4 regions of the Streptomyces sp. Je 1-332 genome follow, and region 3 is predicted to be linked to each of the others. Evidence: riboswitches for the same ligand, from Rfam matches in the RefSeq annotation. Region 3 holds a riboswitch; each other region holds the start of a gene.
The links. Region 3 has a riboswitch for cobalamin ahead of ABXJ52_RS08360 (cobalamin biosynthesis protein). Riboswitches for the same ligand answer to the same signal wherever they lie in the genome.
Positions count from the first base shown of each region.

Region 1: another riboswitch for cobalamin. It lies ahead of ABXJ52_RS14055 (ABC transporter substrate-binding protein); the one in region 3 lies ahead of ABXJ52_RS08360 (cobalamin biosynthesis protein).
Region 2: another riboswitch for cobalamin. It lies ahead of ABXJ52_RS10350 (ABC transporter substrate-binding protein); the one in region 3 lies ahead of ABXJ52_RS08360 (cobalamin biosynthesis protein).
Region 4: another riboswitch for cobalamin. It lies ahead of ABXJ52_RS33505 (energy-coupling factor ABC transporter permease); the one in region 3 lies ahead of ABXJ52_RS08360 (cobalamin biosynthesis protein).

Region 1 covers NZ_CP160402.1:3,098,387-3,101,584, reverse strand. The annotation lists gene ABXJ52_RS14065 (amino acid permease) at 1-754, shown strand, start outside; gene ABXJ52_RS14060 (M67 family metallopeptidase) at 845-1,267, shown strand; cobalamin riboswitch at 1,257-1,405, shown strand; gene ABXJ52_RS14055 (ABC transporter substrate-binding protein) at 1,450-2,400, shown strand; gene ABXJ52_RS14050 (iron ABC transporter permease) at 2,547-3,198, shown strand, end outside.
Region 2 covers NZ_CP160402.1:2,223,564-2,226,761, reverse strand. The annotation lists gene ABXJ52_RS10360 (helix-turn-helix transcriptional regulator) at 1-644, shown strand, start outside; gene ABXJ52_RS10355 (VOC family protein) at 650-1,147, shown strand; cobalamin riboswitch at 1,180-1,366, shown strand; gene ABXJ52_RS10350 (ABC transporter substrate-binding protein) at 1,432-2,484, shown strand; gene ABXJ52_RS10345 (iron chelate uptake ABC transporter family permease subunit) at 2,481-3,198, shown strand, end outside.
Region 3 covers NZ_CP160402.1:1,786,859-1,790,056, reverse strand. The annotation lists gene ABXJ52_RS08365 (cobyric acid synthase) at 1-216, opposite strand, end outside; gene ABXJ52_RS08360 (cobalamin biosynthesis protein) at 213-1,154, opposite strand; cobalamin riboswitch at 1,262-1,404, opposite strand; gene ABXJ52_RS08355 (hypothetical protein) at 1,511-1,771, opposite strand; gene ABXJ52_RS08350 (inorganic phosphate transporter) at 1,784-3,058, opposite strand.
Region 4 covers NZ_CP160402.1:7,461,470-7,464,667, reverse strand. The annotation lists gene cbiQ (cobalt ECF transporter T component CbiQ) at 1-553, opposite strand, end outside; gene ABXJ52_RS33510 (energy-coupling factor ABC transporter substrate-binding protein) at 560-949, opposite strand; gene ABXJ52_RS33505 (energy-coupling factor ABC transporter permease) at 949-1,725, opposite strand; cobalamin riboswitch at 1,755-1,939, opposite strand; gene ABXJ52_RS33500 (GNAT family N-acetyltransferase) at 2,025-2,663, opposite strand; gene tsaD (tRNA (adenosine(37)-N6)-threonylcarbamoyltransferase complex transferase subunit TsaD) at 2,663-3,198, opposite strand, start outside.

The sequences.
Region 1 (3,198 bases), 1.3 Mb from region 3:
CGGCGTCACCGCGGGCGAGTCCAAGGACCCGAAGACCGTCCTGCCCAAGGCCATCAACACCGTGCCGTGGCGCATCGCCGTCTTCTACGTCGGCGCCCTCGTCATGATCCTCTCGGTCGTGCCGTGGACCTCGTTCCAGCCGGGCGTCTCGCCGTTCGTCGCGGCCTTCCAGGAGATGGGCCTCGGCATCGGCGCCGCGATCGTCAACTTCGTCGTCCTGACGGCCGCGCTCTCCTCCTGCAACTCGGGCATGTACTCCACCGGCCGCATGCTGCGCGACCTCGCGCTCAACGGCCAGGGCCCGAAGTTCTTCACCAAGCTGACGAAGAACGGCCTGCCGCTGGTCGGCACCACCTTCTCCGCGACCCTGATGCTGGTCGGCGTCTGGATCAACTACCAGTGGCCGGGCGAGGCGTTCAACTACGTCGTCTCCTTCGCGACCATCTCCGGCATGTGGGCCTGGATCATGATCCTGATCTGCCAGATCAAGTACCGCCGCAAGGCCGACCGCGGCGAGCTGCCGATGTCCACCTTCCGTGCGCCGGGAGCTCCGTTCACGAGCTGGTTCGCGCTCGCCTTCATCGCGATGGTCATCGTCATGATGGGCATCGACAAGGACGCGCGGATCTCGCTCTACGCCGCTCCGGTGTGGGCGCTGATCCTCGGCGTCGGCTATCTGGTCATGCAGAAGCGCAACGACACGCAGTCGACGGGTGGTGGCGAGGCGGACAAGCAGGACGCGATCAAGTCCTGACCGTCAGGTCATTCCCGCTCGATCCCAGCATGTGGGCCGGTCCGTACCACTCTTCGGTACGGGTCGGCCCTTCTGCTTATCCTGGCTGCCATGCTGACCCTGACCCAGGCCCTCCACGACCAGATCGTCGCGCACGCGCGCCAGGACCACCCCGACGAGGCCTGCGGTGTGGTCGCGGGCCCGGAGGGAACCGGCCGCCCCGAGCGCTTCATCCCGATGCTGAACGCGGCACGCTCGCCCACGTTCTACGAGTTCGACTCGGGCGACCTCCTCAAGCTCTACCGCGAGATGGACGACCGCGACGAGGAGCCGGTGATCGTCTACCACTCGCACACGGCGACCGAGGCCTACCCCTCGCGCACCGACATCTCGTACGCCAACGAGCCGGGCGCCCACTACGTCCTGGTCTCCACGGCCGACACCGACGACGCGGGCGACTTCCAGTTCCGCTCCTTCCGGATCGTGGACGGCGAGGTCACCGAAGAAGAGGTGAAGGTCGTCCAGGCGTACTGATCCTCCAGGCATACTGAGCTTCACCTTCGAGGCGGCAGGACCCAGGAAGCCGGTGCGAATCCGGCACGGTCCCGCCACTGTGACCCCACCCTTCGCGGGTGGGGCAGTCAGGAACTGACCTGCCGCCTTCTTCTCCCACGACGCAGGGGACGCGGAAATCCCCTGGAGGAGGCAGCTCAGCCATGTCCCGCCCCATACGTCTGCTGCTCGCCGCGGCCCTGCTGGCCCCGCTCGCCGCGTGCTCGTCCTCCGACGGCGCCGACTCGAAGCCGGAGTCCAAGGCCCCAGGCTTCCCGTACACGGTCACGAACTGCGGCGTGAAGACGACGTACGAAGCACCCCCGAAGCGCGCCGTCACGATGAACCAGCACGTCACGGAAGTGATGCTGGAGCTGGGTCTCGAGGACCGCATCGCGGGCACGGCGTACCTGGACGACAAGGTCCTGCCGAAGTACGCGAAGGCGTACGCGGACACCCCCGTCCTAGCCAAGGAGTACCCCTCCTACGAGAAACTCCTGGCCGCGAACCCCGACTTCGTCTACGGCGGCTACGCGTCGTCCTTCCTCGCGGGCGAGGGCCGCAGCCGCGGGGCCCTCGCGAAGTCAGGCGTGGAGAGCCGCCTGAACGTGGAGGGCTGCGCCAAGAAGCCCGTCTCGATGGACGACGTCTACAAGGAAGTCCGCGAGGTCGGCAGCACGTTCGGGGTGCGGCCGCGGGCGGAGAAGTGGGTGACCGCGGCGAAGCGTGAACTGGCGCAGACGGAGGCGAAGTCGAAGCCCGTCCCCGTCTTCGTCTACGACAGCGGCGACAAGACCGCCTTCACGGCGGGCGGCCGCGGCATCGGCAACGACATCATCGAGCGTGCGGGCGGCCGTAACGTCTTCGCCGACCTGGACAAGTCCTTCGGTGACGCGTCCTGGGAGTCGGTGGTCGACCGCAAGCCCGAGGTGATCGTGATCCTCGACTACGGCGGCACGACGGTCGCCCAGAAGAAGAAGCGCCTCCTCGACGACCCGGTCCTGGCGGACATCCCCGCCATCAAGCACAAGCGCTTCGCGGTACTGCCGCTGTCGGACACGGTGGTGGGGGTGAGGGCCCCGGCGGCGGTGGGGAAGCTGGCGGACCAGCTGTGAAATCTCAGCCCGTCCGGCGTTTGAGGACGAACTCGGCGAAGCCGGTGACTGACGGCAACCAGTTCGGGGCCCGGGGCGGAGCCCCGGTTTCGGGAAGGGGCGGGATTGGGGAGAGCCCCGCCAGGGCCGCACGAACCCGCAGACGCCTGGGCTACGCGACAGTCATCGCGGCGCTCTGCGCAGCCCTCGCGGCAGCGGTCGTGGCGGGCCTGGCCCTGGGCTCGGTACGCATACCCACCGCCGACGTCCTGGAGATCCTGACGGGAGGTGCGGAACCTTCCCCGTTCCGCACCATCGTTCTGGACGTAAGACTCCCAAGGGTCCTGCTCGGCGCAGCCGTAGGCGCAGGCCTGGCAGTAATAGGCGCCGTCCTCCAGGCCCTGGTGAGAAACCCCCTGGCCGACCCGTTCCTGCTCGGCGTCTCCTCCGGCGCATCCGCCGGAGCCGTCGCCGTCATCGTCCTCGGCAGCGTCTTCGGCCTGGGAGCGGGCCTGGCCACCACCGTCACGATCCCGGCCGCGGCCTTCGCGGGAGCCCTGCTCTCGCTCCTCGTCGTCTACACGCTGGCAAGGTCAGGAGGCGGCAGCTTCGCCACCGGCCGCCTGATCCTCTCCGGGGTGGCCGTCTCGTACATCCTCTCCGCCCTGACCAGCCTGATCCTGATCACCTCCGACAGCGCCGACCACCTGAAGGAAGTCCTGTACTGGACCCTCGGCGGCCTCGGCAGCGCCCGCTGGGACATGCTCGCGCTGCCCGGTATCGCACTCATTCTCGGCACGGCCCTGCTCGTCGCCCTCG
Region 2 (3,198 bases), 440 kb from region 3:
GCGGCCTGCACCAGTCCCCGGCGTACGTCGTACGTCCCGAGCACGAGGCGGGCATCCAGCTCGCCGTGCACCCGCTCGCCGCCCGCGCCCTGCTCGGCGTACCTGCCGCGGAACTGGCCGGCGAGCTGGTGACGCCGGGCGCGGAGGTGATGGGGCGCCGCGCCACCGACGTACGGGAGCTGCTGTGCGAGCAGGGCAGCTGGGACGAGCGGTTCGCCTCCCTGTCCGGCTACTTGAGGCAGCGCGCGGCCACCGACGCGTCCGGCGGCTCCGTACGCCCCGAGGTCGCGGAGGCGTGGGCCTGTCTCGCCCGGCATCGCGGCGTCGGCACCCTGCGCGGCCTCTCCCGGCATGTCGCGCTCAGCGAACGCCGCCTCACCACGCTCTTCCGCGCCGAGACGGGCCTGAGCCCCAAGCAGGCGGGCCGCCTGATGCGCTTCCAGCGCGCACGCGACGCCGTCGTACGCCCGGTCGCGACGGGCGGCGCCCCCGACCTGGCCCGTGTCGCAGCGGACTGCGGTTACTACGACCACTCCCACCTGGTACGGGACTTCCAGCAGTACACCGGGGTGAGCCCCAGCGGCTGGCTGGCCGAGGAGTGCCGGAATATCCAAGCCGGGAGCCATGGTGGAGGCGAAGAGTAGGACCCATGGACACCACAGAGAAGCAGAACCAGCAGCCACAGTCCGCAACTGCTCCCGCAACTCCCGCAACTGCTCCCGCAACTGCTCCCGCGTCCGCCGGGCGCGCTCCCAGCGTCTGGCCGACCCTCCAGGCGCACGACGCTCCCGCGCTGATCGACTTCCTGGTCGGCACGGTCGGCTTCCTGCGCACCGCCGTATACGAGGACGGCGACCGCGTGGCCCACGCCGAGCTCGACTGGCCCGAGGGCGGCGCGATCATGCTCGGCTCGTACGACGAGAAGTCCCAGGAGTGGTGCCTGAAGCCCGGCACCTTCGGCGCGTACGTCGTCACCGACCACGTCGACGACCTCTACCAGCGGCTCACCGCGGCGGGGGTCGAGATCATCCGTGAGATCGAGGACCAGCCGTACGGCAGCAGGGAGTTCGCGATCGCCGACCCCGAGGGCAACAAGTGGTCCTTCGGCACCTACCGCGGCTCGCCGAGGCCCGGGACGGCGGCCTGACCTGGCGGGACGGCAGCCGTCCTGACCTCGCGTGATAGCTTGCGAGCGCCAGTCAACCCACACCAGGGCCAGGGAATCCGGTGCGAATCCGGAACTGACGCGCAGCGGTGAGGGGGAACGGGCGGGGCCACGGCCACTGGGCGTCCACGGACGCCTGGGAAGGCGCCCCGTCCGGCCGATCCCCGAGTCCGAAGACCTGCTGGCACCTTCGCCCGCACACCGGGCGGCGGAGGTGACGAAGCAGGCCAGGCTCCGCGTATGAGCCGTGAGACTCAAGGGATCTCGTGTCCTCAACAGCCCGTCGTGTACGTACGTCTGTTCTCCTCGCCGCGGCCCTGGCCGTCACCCTGACCTCCTGCGGAGGCGGCTCCACGGCCACCTCCACCACGGACGACAAGGCCGCCGGCTATCCGTTGACTCTCACCTCCTGCGGCAAGAAGGCGGAGATCAAGGCGCCGCCGCGGCGGGCGGTCTCCCTCGACCAGGGGTCCACGGAGATCCTGCTCTCGCTCGGCCTCGCGGACCGCATGGTGGGCACCGGCACCTGGACCGACCCGGTTCTGAAGGGCCTGGAGCAGGACAACGCGAAGGTCGAGCGGCTCGCCGACAGCTACCCCTCCTTCGAGAAGGTCCTCGCCCAGGAACCGGACTTCGTCACCGCCTCCTTCCAGGCGACGGTCAGCAAGGGCGGCGTCGCCGACCGCGCCAAGTTCGCCGAACTCGGCGTACCCGCCTACGTCTCGCCCTCGGACTGCGCAGGCAAGGACAACAGCGGCGACGGCGACGGCCGCCGCGTCAAGACGCTGACCATGGACACGGTGTACGGCGAAGTCCGGGACCTGGCAAGGGCGTTCGGGGTCGAGAAGCGAGGGGAACGGCTGGTCGCGGACCTCAAGGGCCGGGTGGCGAAGGCGAGTGGGGCGATCAAGAAGGCCGAGGCGTCCGACACGACGCTCCTCTACTGGTTCGCCAACTCCGACTCGCCCTATATCGCGGGCTGTTGCGGCGCACCAGGCGTCATCACCCGGGAACTCGGCGTGCGGAACGTCTTCGACGACACCCACGAGGAGTGGCCTCAGATCAACTGGGAGACGGTGGCGGACCGCGACCCGGACGTCCTGGTCATCGGCGACCTCACCCGCAAGTCGCAGACGGCCGAGAGCGCGAAGAAGAAGATCGAGTTCCTGGAGTCCAACCCGGTCACCAAGAACCTGACCGCCGTGAAGAAGAAGCGGTACGTGCTGCTGAGCGGCCAGGCCATGAACCCGACGATCCGCACGGTGGACGGAGTGGAGCAAGTCGCGGACGCCTTGCGTGAGTTCGGGCTCGCCAAGTGAGGAAAGCCGCCCCGGGCGGCATACGTTGCGCCCTGCTCTGGACGGCGGGCCTCGCCGCCCTCGCCCTCTCCGTCGCGGTGGCCGTCACCATCGGCCCCGCCGACATCTCCGTACCGGACGTGTGGTCGGCGGTCGCGGCTCACCTCGGCTGGGGAGAGGCGCGGCTCACGCCCATCAGGGACGGCATCGTGTGGAACCTGCGCATGCCGCGCACGCTCCTCGCCGCGGTCTGCGGCGCGGGCCTCGCGGTCTGCGGAACGGTCCTTCAGTCCCTCCTGCGCAACCCGCTCGCCGACCCCTTCGTGCTGGGCGTCTCCTCGGGGGCGTCCACGGGCGCGGTCGCGATCGTCGTCCTGGGGGTCGGCGGGGGAGTGGTGTCGGTATCGGCGGGCGCCTTCGCCGGGGCCGTCGTCTCGTTCGCGCTGGTCCTGCTGCTGAGCCACAGCCTGGGCGCAAGCGCGGACAGAGTGGTGCTCTCGGGCGTGGCGGCGATGCAGCTCTTCTCCGCCCTCACCTCCTTCGTGATCCTGACGTCGGGCGACGCGGAGACGACGCGAAGTGTCCTGTTCTGGCTGCTCGGTTCGCTGAGCGGAGTGGGCTGGACGGACGTCTCGCTGTGCGCGGCGGTGCTCTTCGTGGCCCTCGCCGTCTGCCTGACGCAGGCCCGCACCCTGGACGCGTTCGCCTTCGGCCAGGACGCGGCGGCAACGCTGG
Region 3 (3,198 bases):
CGCGGTCGGCTCGACCCGGGCGGCCTGCGCCTGCATGGCCTGCGCCCGCCCGATCTCGGCGCCTTCGCGCGTGACAAAGGAGTTGAGGGACATGTTCTGCGCCTTGAAGGGCGCGACGGAGACGCCCTTTCGGGCCAGCCACCGGCAGATCCCGGCGGTGACGACGCTCTTGCCCGCGTCGGACGTGGTTCCTGCGACGAGCAGCCCACCACTCATGAGGCCCTGCCTTTCCGTATGGTGCTCACGGCTGCGGCGACCCCGAGAGCCAGCAGCCCGACCCGCCGCGACAGCTTCACTGCCCGCTCGATGTCGGTGACTTCGACGCCCCGCCCGTCCCCGTTCAGGACAGGCCGGTGCTCGACCCGGCCCGCGTACGAGAGGGTCCCCCCGAGCCGTACGCCCAACGCCCCGGCGAACGCGGCCTCGACGGGCCCCGCGTTGGGGCTCGGATGCTTGGCGGCGTCCTCCCGCCAGGCCCGCACCGCGCCACGCGGCGCGTCCCCGGCGGCAGCCGCGAGCACCGCGGTGAGCCGGGCGCCCGGCCACCCCAGTACGTCGTCGAGGCGCGCGGAAGCCCACCCGTAGCGCCGGTACTTCACGGACTTGTGCCCGACCATGGCGTCGAGCGTGTTGACGGCGCGGAAGGCGACGAGGCCGGGCACCCCGCCAAGGGCCCCCCACATCAACGCCCCCACCACGGCGTCGGAGGTGTTCTCGGCGACGGACTCGACCACGGCCCGCGCGATGCCGTCGGCGTCGAGCGCCTGCGGATCGCGGCCGCACAGATGCGGCAGCCGCTCACGCGCCACCTCGATGTCCCCGGCGGCGAGCGCCCCGCCGATCGCCCGCGCCTCACGCCCCAGCGAGGTGCCGCCGACCACGGCCCAGGTGGTAGCGGCGGTCAGCGCGACGGACGCGGCGCGTGAGTCACGTACAAGAGAAGAGGCCAGGACGGCGGCGCCGGCCGCGCCTCCGGCGCACACCACGGCGTGCAGGGCGCCCCACCCGCGGTGGTCACGCCAGAGCAGTCGCTCGACAGCGCTCGCGGCCCGCCCGAACGCGGCGACCGGATGCCCGCGGCGCGGATCGCCGAGGAACAGATCACCGAGGAGGCCGGCGGCGGCGCCGTACGCGAAGTCGCGATCGGCACGCATGGCTTCAGCCGGTCGTCGTGCCGAGAAGAGAGCTCACGCTCGGGAACTGGTCCGGCAACGGGCGGCCGCGCATGGCGAATGTCCTCACTCAGGGTGTCCGCGCCCTGGTTCGACGTGATCGGCGGCGAGAGTTCCTGGCTTCCGAGGAGTCAGCTCCTCGATGACAGTGGCGGGACCGCGCCGGATTCGCACCGGCTTCCTCTCCTGCTGCCGTATTGGCTCCGGCAGTCCACCACGGCCCGCGAAGGCCCGTCAACTCGCCGTTGACCTGCGACGGGAGAGTGTGCGGAGGCCCACATACGAAGGTGGGGTGCGGGACGCAGAAGCGTCCCGCACCCCACCTTCGAGGCCGGTCGTCAGGCGACGATCAGATAGATCCCGTACGCCACGGCCGCCGCGCAGAGCGCGAAGCACACGTACGCGCCCGTGCGGGCCGCGGCGGCGGTGCCGCCCGCCGTGGAGGCACCCGCGGAGGCGCCGGCGCTGGAGGCGCCGGACGTGGCCGCCTCGTGCTTGGAGAGGCCGACGATGCCGAGGGTGAACAGGCCCACCAGGGCCACCGTCACCGCGAGGCTGACTCCGAAGACGGAGCCGAGAGCTGCCCAGTCGATGTCCATGCTGACTCTTCCTTACACCGTGGCGGGCCGGGCGGGGTCCGCCACGGTGCTGGTCGGGGCCGCGATGGTGGCCTTGACGAAGTCGACGTCCGCGCTGGCCACGGCCGACCCGGTGGGGGGCGGTGTGACGGCGGCCATCGCGTTGGTCACGACGCCCACGGGCTCGGCGGCGGAGGAGCCGCCGATCTCGTCGTCGGCGACGTTCGTGTGGTCGACGGCGTTGCGCCGGGACAGCACCCAGATGACGGCGGAGCCGCCGATGAGGAGCGCGGCGGTGGCCGCGATGCCCCAGGGGCCCTGCTTGGTGAGGAACTCGGCCCCCGCGCCGACCAGACCGGCGGCCGGCAGGGTCAGACCCCAGGCGACGAACATGCGGGTCGCCGTGGACCAGCGGACCACGCCGCCCTTGCGGCCGAGGCCCGCGCCCATCACGGCGCCGGAGCAGGACTGCGTGGTGGAGAGCGAGAAACCGATGTGCGAGGAGGCCAGGATGACCGTCGCGGCGCTGGTCTGGGCGGCGAAGCCCTGCTGCGGCTGGAGGTCGGTGAGGCCCTTGCCCATGGTGCGGATGATGCGCCAGCCGCCGAGGTAGGTGCCGAGCGCGATGGCGACACCGGCCGAGACGATGACCCACATCGGGGGGTTGGCACCCGGATTCAGGACGCCGCCCGTGACCAGGGCGAGCGTGATGATGCCCATGGTCTTCTGCGCGTCGTTCGTGCCGTGGGCCAGCGAGACGAGGCCCGCGGAGGCGATCTGTCCGGCGCGGTAACCCTTGGCCGTGGCCTTGGTGTCGGTGTTGCGGCCGATCCGGTACGTCAGGCGCGTGGCCACCAGCGCGGCGAGACCCGCCACGAGGGGCGCGGCCAGGGCCGGGATCAGGATCTTGGTGACGACGGTGCCGCCGTTGATCGACGACCAGCCCATCGACATGACCGCGGCGCCGATGAGGCCACCGAAGAGTGCGTGGGAGGAACTGGAGGGCAGGCCCACCAGCCAGGTCAGCAGATTCCAGAGGATCGCGCCGACCAGCGCCGCGAAGATCACCTCTGTCTTCAGTCCGTCCTCGTTGACGATGCCGCCAGAGATCGTCTTGGCGACTTCGACGGAGAGGAAAGCGCCGACGAGATTCAGCACGGCGGACATGGCCACCGCCGTCTTGGGCTTGAGAGCGCCAGTCGAGATGGTGGTAGCCATCGCGTTGGCTGTGTCGTGGAAACCGTTCGTGAAGTCGAACACGAGAGCGGTAACGATCACGATCCCGAGGAGAAGCGTGATGTGTTCCATTTACCCAGGCTTCTGTTGGACGTCAGTGGCAAGTGGAACGTAGGCAACCTTGGTGAACGGAAAGTGAACTGGGCCGGGCCGTGCGGTGACCCAATACGGGGCGCCTTCGCTCCGGTTCCGCTTGTGCCGTGCCGGTGATC
Region 4 (3,198 bases), 5.7 Mb from region 3:
GGCCGCCGAGCGAGCGCCACGTGGCGGCCCGGGTGGTGTGGCCGAGGCGCGCGGCCTGCGCCTGCCGGATCCGGCTCATGGAGTCCAGGAGGAGGAAGCTCATCCGGTACATGACGAGAGCCACGTCGACGACCGGCGCCGGCACACCCGCCCTGACCAGCCGGGGCAACAGATCCGACAGAGGCGTGGTGAAGGCGAACAGCAGGACGCCGAGCGAGGCCGCCGATGTGCGCAGGAGGAGTCCGCCCGCCCGTGCGGGCCCACCCTCGGCGAGCGTGAAGAACCCTCCAGGACCGCCGAGTTGGACGAGCAGGGTCAGGGCGCCGGTGACGCAGAAGCCGAGCGGTACGCGGTAGGCACGCCACAGTTTGCGCGGCGGCACACCGGCGGGCCCGAGCAGCACGGCGAGCGCGGCGACGAGCACCAGGGCGGCACCCGGCCAGGGGGGCAGGGAGACCGCGAGGACGGTGAGGCCGAGCCCGAGCACGGCTTTGTCCACGGGGTGGCGGCGGCGCCAGCGACTGCTGTGCGCCGCCGCGTCGATGGGCAGCACGCGGGGTCAGACCTGCTCGGTCTCGGCCCGGCCGCTCTCCGCGTCGGCGGCCTTCTCGGTGGTGGCCTTCTCCGTGTCGGCCCCCCCGGCGCGCGCGATCTCCGTGCCCTGACGGCGTCCCTTGCGCAGACCGAAGTAGTACGCGAGGACGCCCGCTCCCAGCGCCGCCTGCAGCGCGAAGAGCGCCGACTCGACCTCCCCTGACGGGGGTTCGTACAGCGGCGAGAACCAGGGCTCGTAGTCCGGCTTGATCTCCGTGATCGCGGTCTCGGCCTGGGCGTCGGCCCCGGCGAACGGCTCCTTCTCGTCGTCCCCGAGGCCGAGCGCCAACGGCAGCACCGCGAGCGCGGCGACGATGAGGAGGAGCAGAGTGTTGATCTTCGCGTTCCGGCTCATCAGGCGCTGGCCCCCGTCTCCGTCGTCTTGGTCGTCGCGGTCGTCTTGGTCGTCTCGGTCGTCTCGGTCGTCTTGGTGGTATCGGCCGTCTTCGTCGTATCGGCCTGCTTCTTGCCCTGCAGCAGTACGCCGAGCCGCGTGAGCTCTCCCCTGCTGGACTGCACCAGCAGCCGCATCACGATGACGGTGAGCAGTCCTTCGCTGACCGCGAGGGGGATCTGCGTGACGGCGAAGATGCCGCCGAACTTGCCCAGTGCGCCGATGAATCCGCTGCCGGGGTCGGGGAACGCCATGGCGAGCTGGACGCTGGTGACGCAGTACGTGGACAGGTCCGCGACGAACGCGCCGAAGAACACGGCGACCATGAGCGGCACGTCGTACCGCTTCAGGAGGCGGTAGACGGCGTATCCGGCCCAGGGCCCGACGATCGCCATGGAGAAGACGTTGGCGCCGAGCGTGGTGAGCCCGCCGTGGGCGAGCAGCAGCGCCTGGAACAGAAGGGTGATGGTGCCGAGCACCGTCATGATCGGCGGCCGGAACAGGATCGCGCCGAGCCCGGTCCCCGTCGGGTGCGAACAACTGCCCGTGACGGATGGGATCTTCAGCGCGGAAAGGACAAAGGTGAACGCTCCCGAGGCGCCCAGGAGCAGTGTGCTCTCCGGGTGTTCCTTGACCTCACGGGTGAGGGAGCGGACTCCGTGGACGACGAACGGCGCGGACGCTACGCCCCAGGCGATCGCGTGCGCCGGCGGGAGGAAACCCTCGGCTATGTGCATGGCTAAGCAGACCCTCTCCAGCACCTCGTGGATGGACAACGCGCCTTGGCCGGTCTCCTGGCTGACGGGTCGTACCGACCGGACTCCGCCTTCCCGGGTACGCGAGTACCCAGTGGCTGCCGCGAGGGCTGGAGCCGGACTTCCCGATCACAGTGGCGAGGGCCGCACCGGCATCACACCGGATTTCCCGAGCACCAAGGCGTGGCGACCTTAGTGCGCGATCGAGCCAACTGACAACTTGCGGGACCGCCCCACCTGTGGCACGCGCGAGCGCACCGGTCAGGGGCGTACGCCCCTGGTCAGCCCATGTGCATCGGCCCGTGCGCGCCAGACGTGCGGCACGCTTCCCGGGCGGTCGCGCCTTCCACGCCGCGGGACGCCGCGAGGGTCCTGGCGGGGTGGCGGGGCCCGAGGAAGACGACGACGCCCCTGCCGTCGGGAGCGGGGTGTGTCGCCTGGGTCCAGCCCCGGCGGCCGTAGAAGGCCATGGCCTGCGGCGACCTGACCGAAGTCAGCAGCCAGAGACGGCCGTCGGGGGCGCCGGCGGCCACCGCGTCAAGCAGGGCGGCCCCGGTCCCGGTGCCCTGCGCGGTGGGGCGCACGGCGAGCTCGTCTATCTCCAGGGCCCCGCACAGCCACGACTTGGCGCGCTCGGCGCCCAGTCCGGCAGCCACCTGCGGATAGCAGCGGTCGGCGGGAAAGGGGGCGGGCGTGGTCCACCCGGTGGTGAACCCCGTGATGCGCGCGCCCTCCAGGGCGACCGCCGCGGTGAAGCCGGGCCGCCGCGCGTCGTCGCCGAGCCGGACCAGGAACTGGGCCACCCTCTCCTCGTCCTCGTACCAGGGCGCCGCGCCGAAGACTTCGGCGTACACGCCGCGCAAGTCGTCGACGTACGCGAGCAGTTGCGCACCGCTCAGCACCCGCACGACCGCCGCCATCAAGCGGCCCTCGCCGTGGCCGCCCTCGGCTGCAGGGCCGCGTACGCGAGGGGAGCCGACGGGTCGATCGACACGTCCCAGGGTGCGGGCTGGGCCCCGGAGCGTACGAGCAGGTCGCCGACGGCGGCGATCATCGCGCCGTTGTCGGTGCACAGGGTCATCGGGGGTACGCGCAGCCGCAGGCCCGCGGCGGCGCACCGCTCCTCGGCGAGCGACCGCACCCGCGAGTTGGCGGCGACACCGCCCACCACGACGAGGGTCCCGACCCCGTGATCCCGGCAGGCGGCGAGCGCCTTGCGGGTCAGTACGTCCGCGACGGCCTCCTGGAGCGAGGCCGCGCCGTCCGCCACCGGAAGATCACGGCCGGCGTGCCCCTCGGCCCAGCGCGCGGCGGCGGTCTTGAGACCGGAGAAGGAGAACGCGTACGGGTCGTCCTTCGGCCCGGTGAGGGGGCGGGGGAAGGCCACCGCCCGCGGATCGCCGCTCCGTGCGGCGCGGTCGATGGCGGGGCCGCCCGGATACGGCAGGCCGAAGA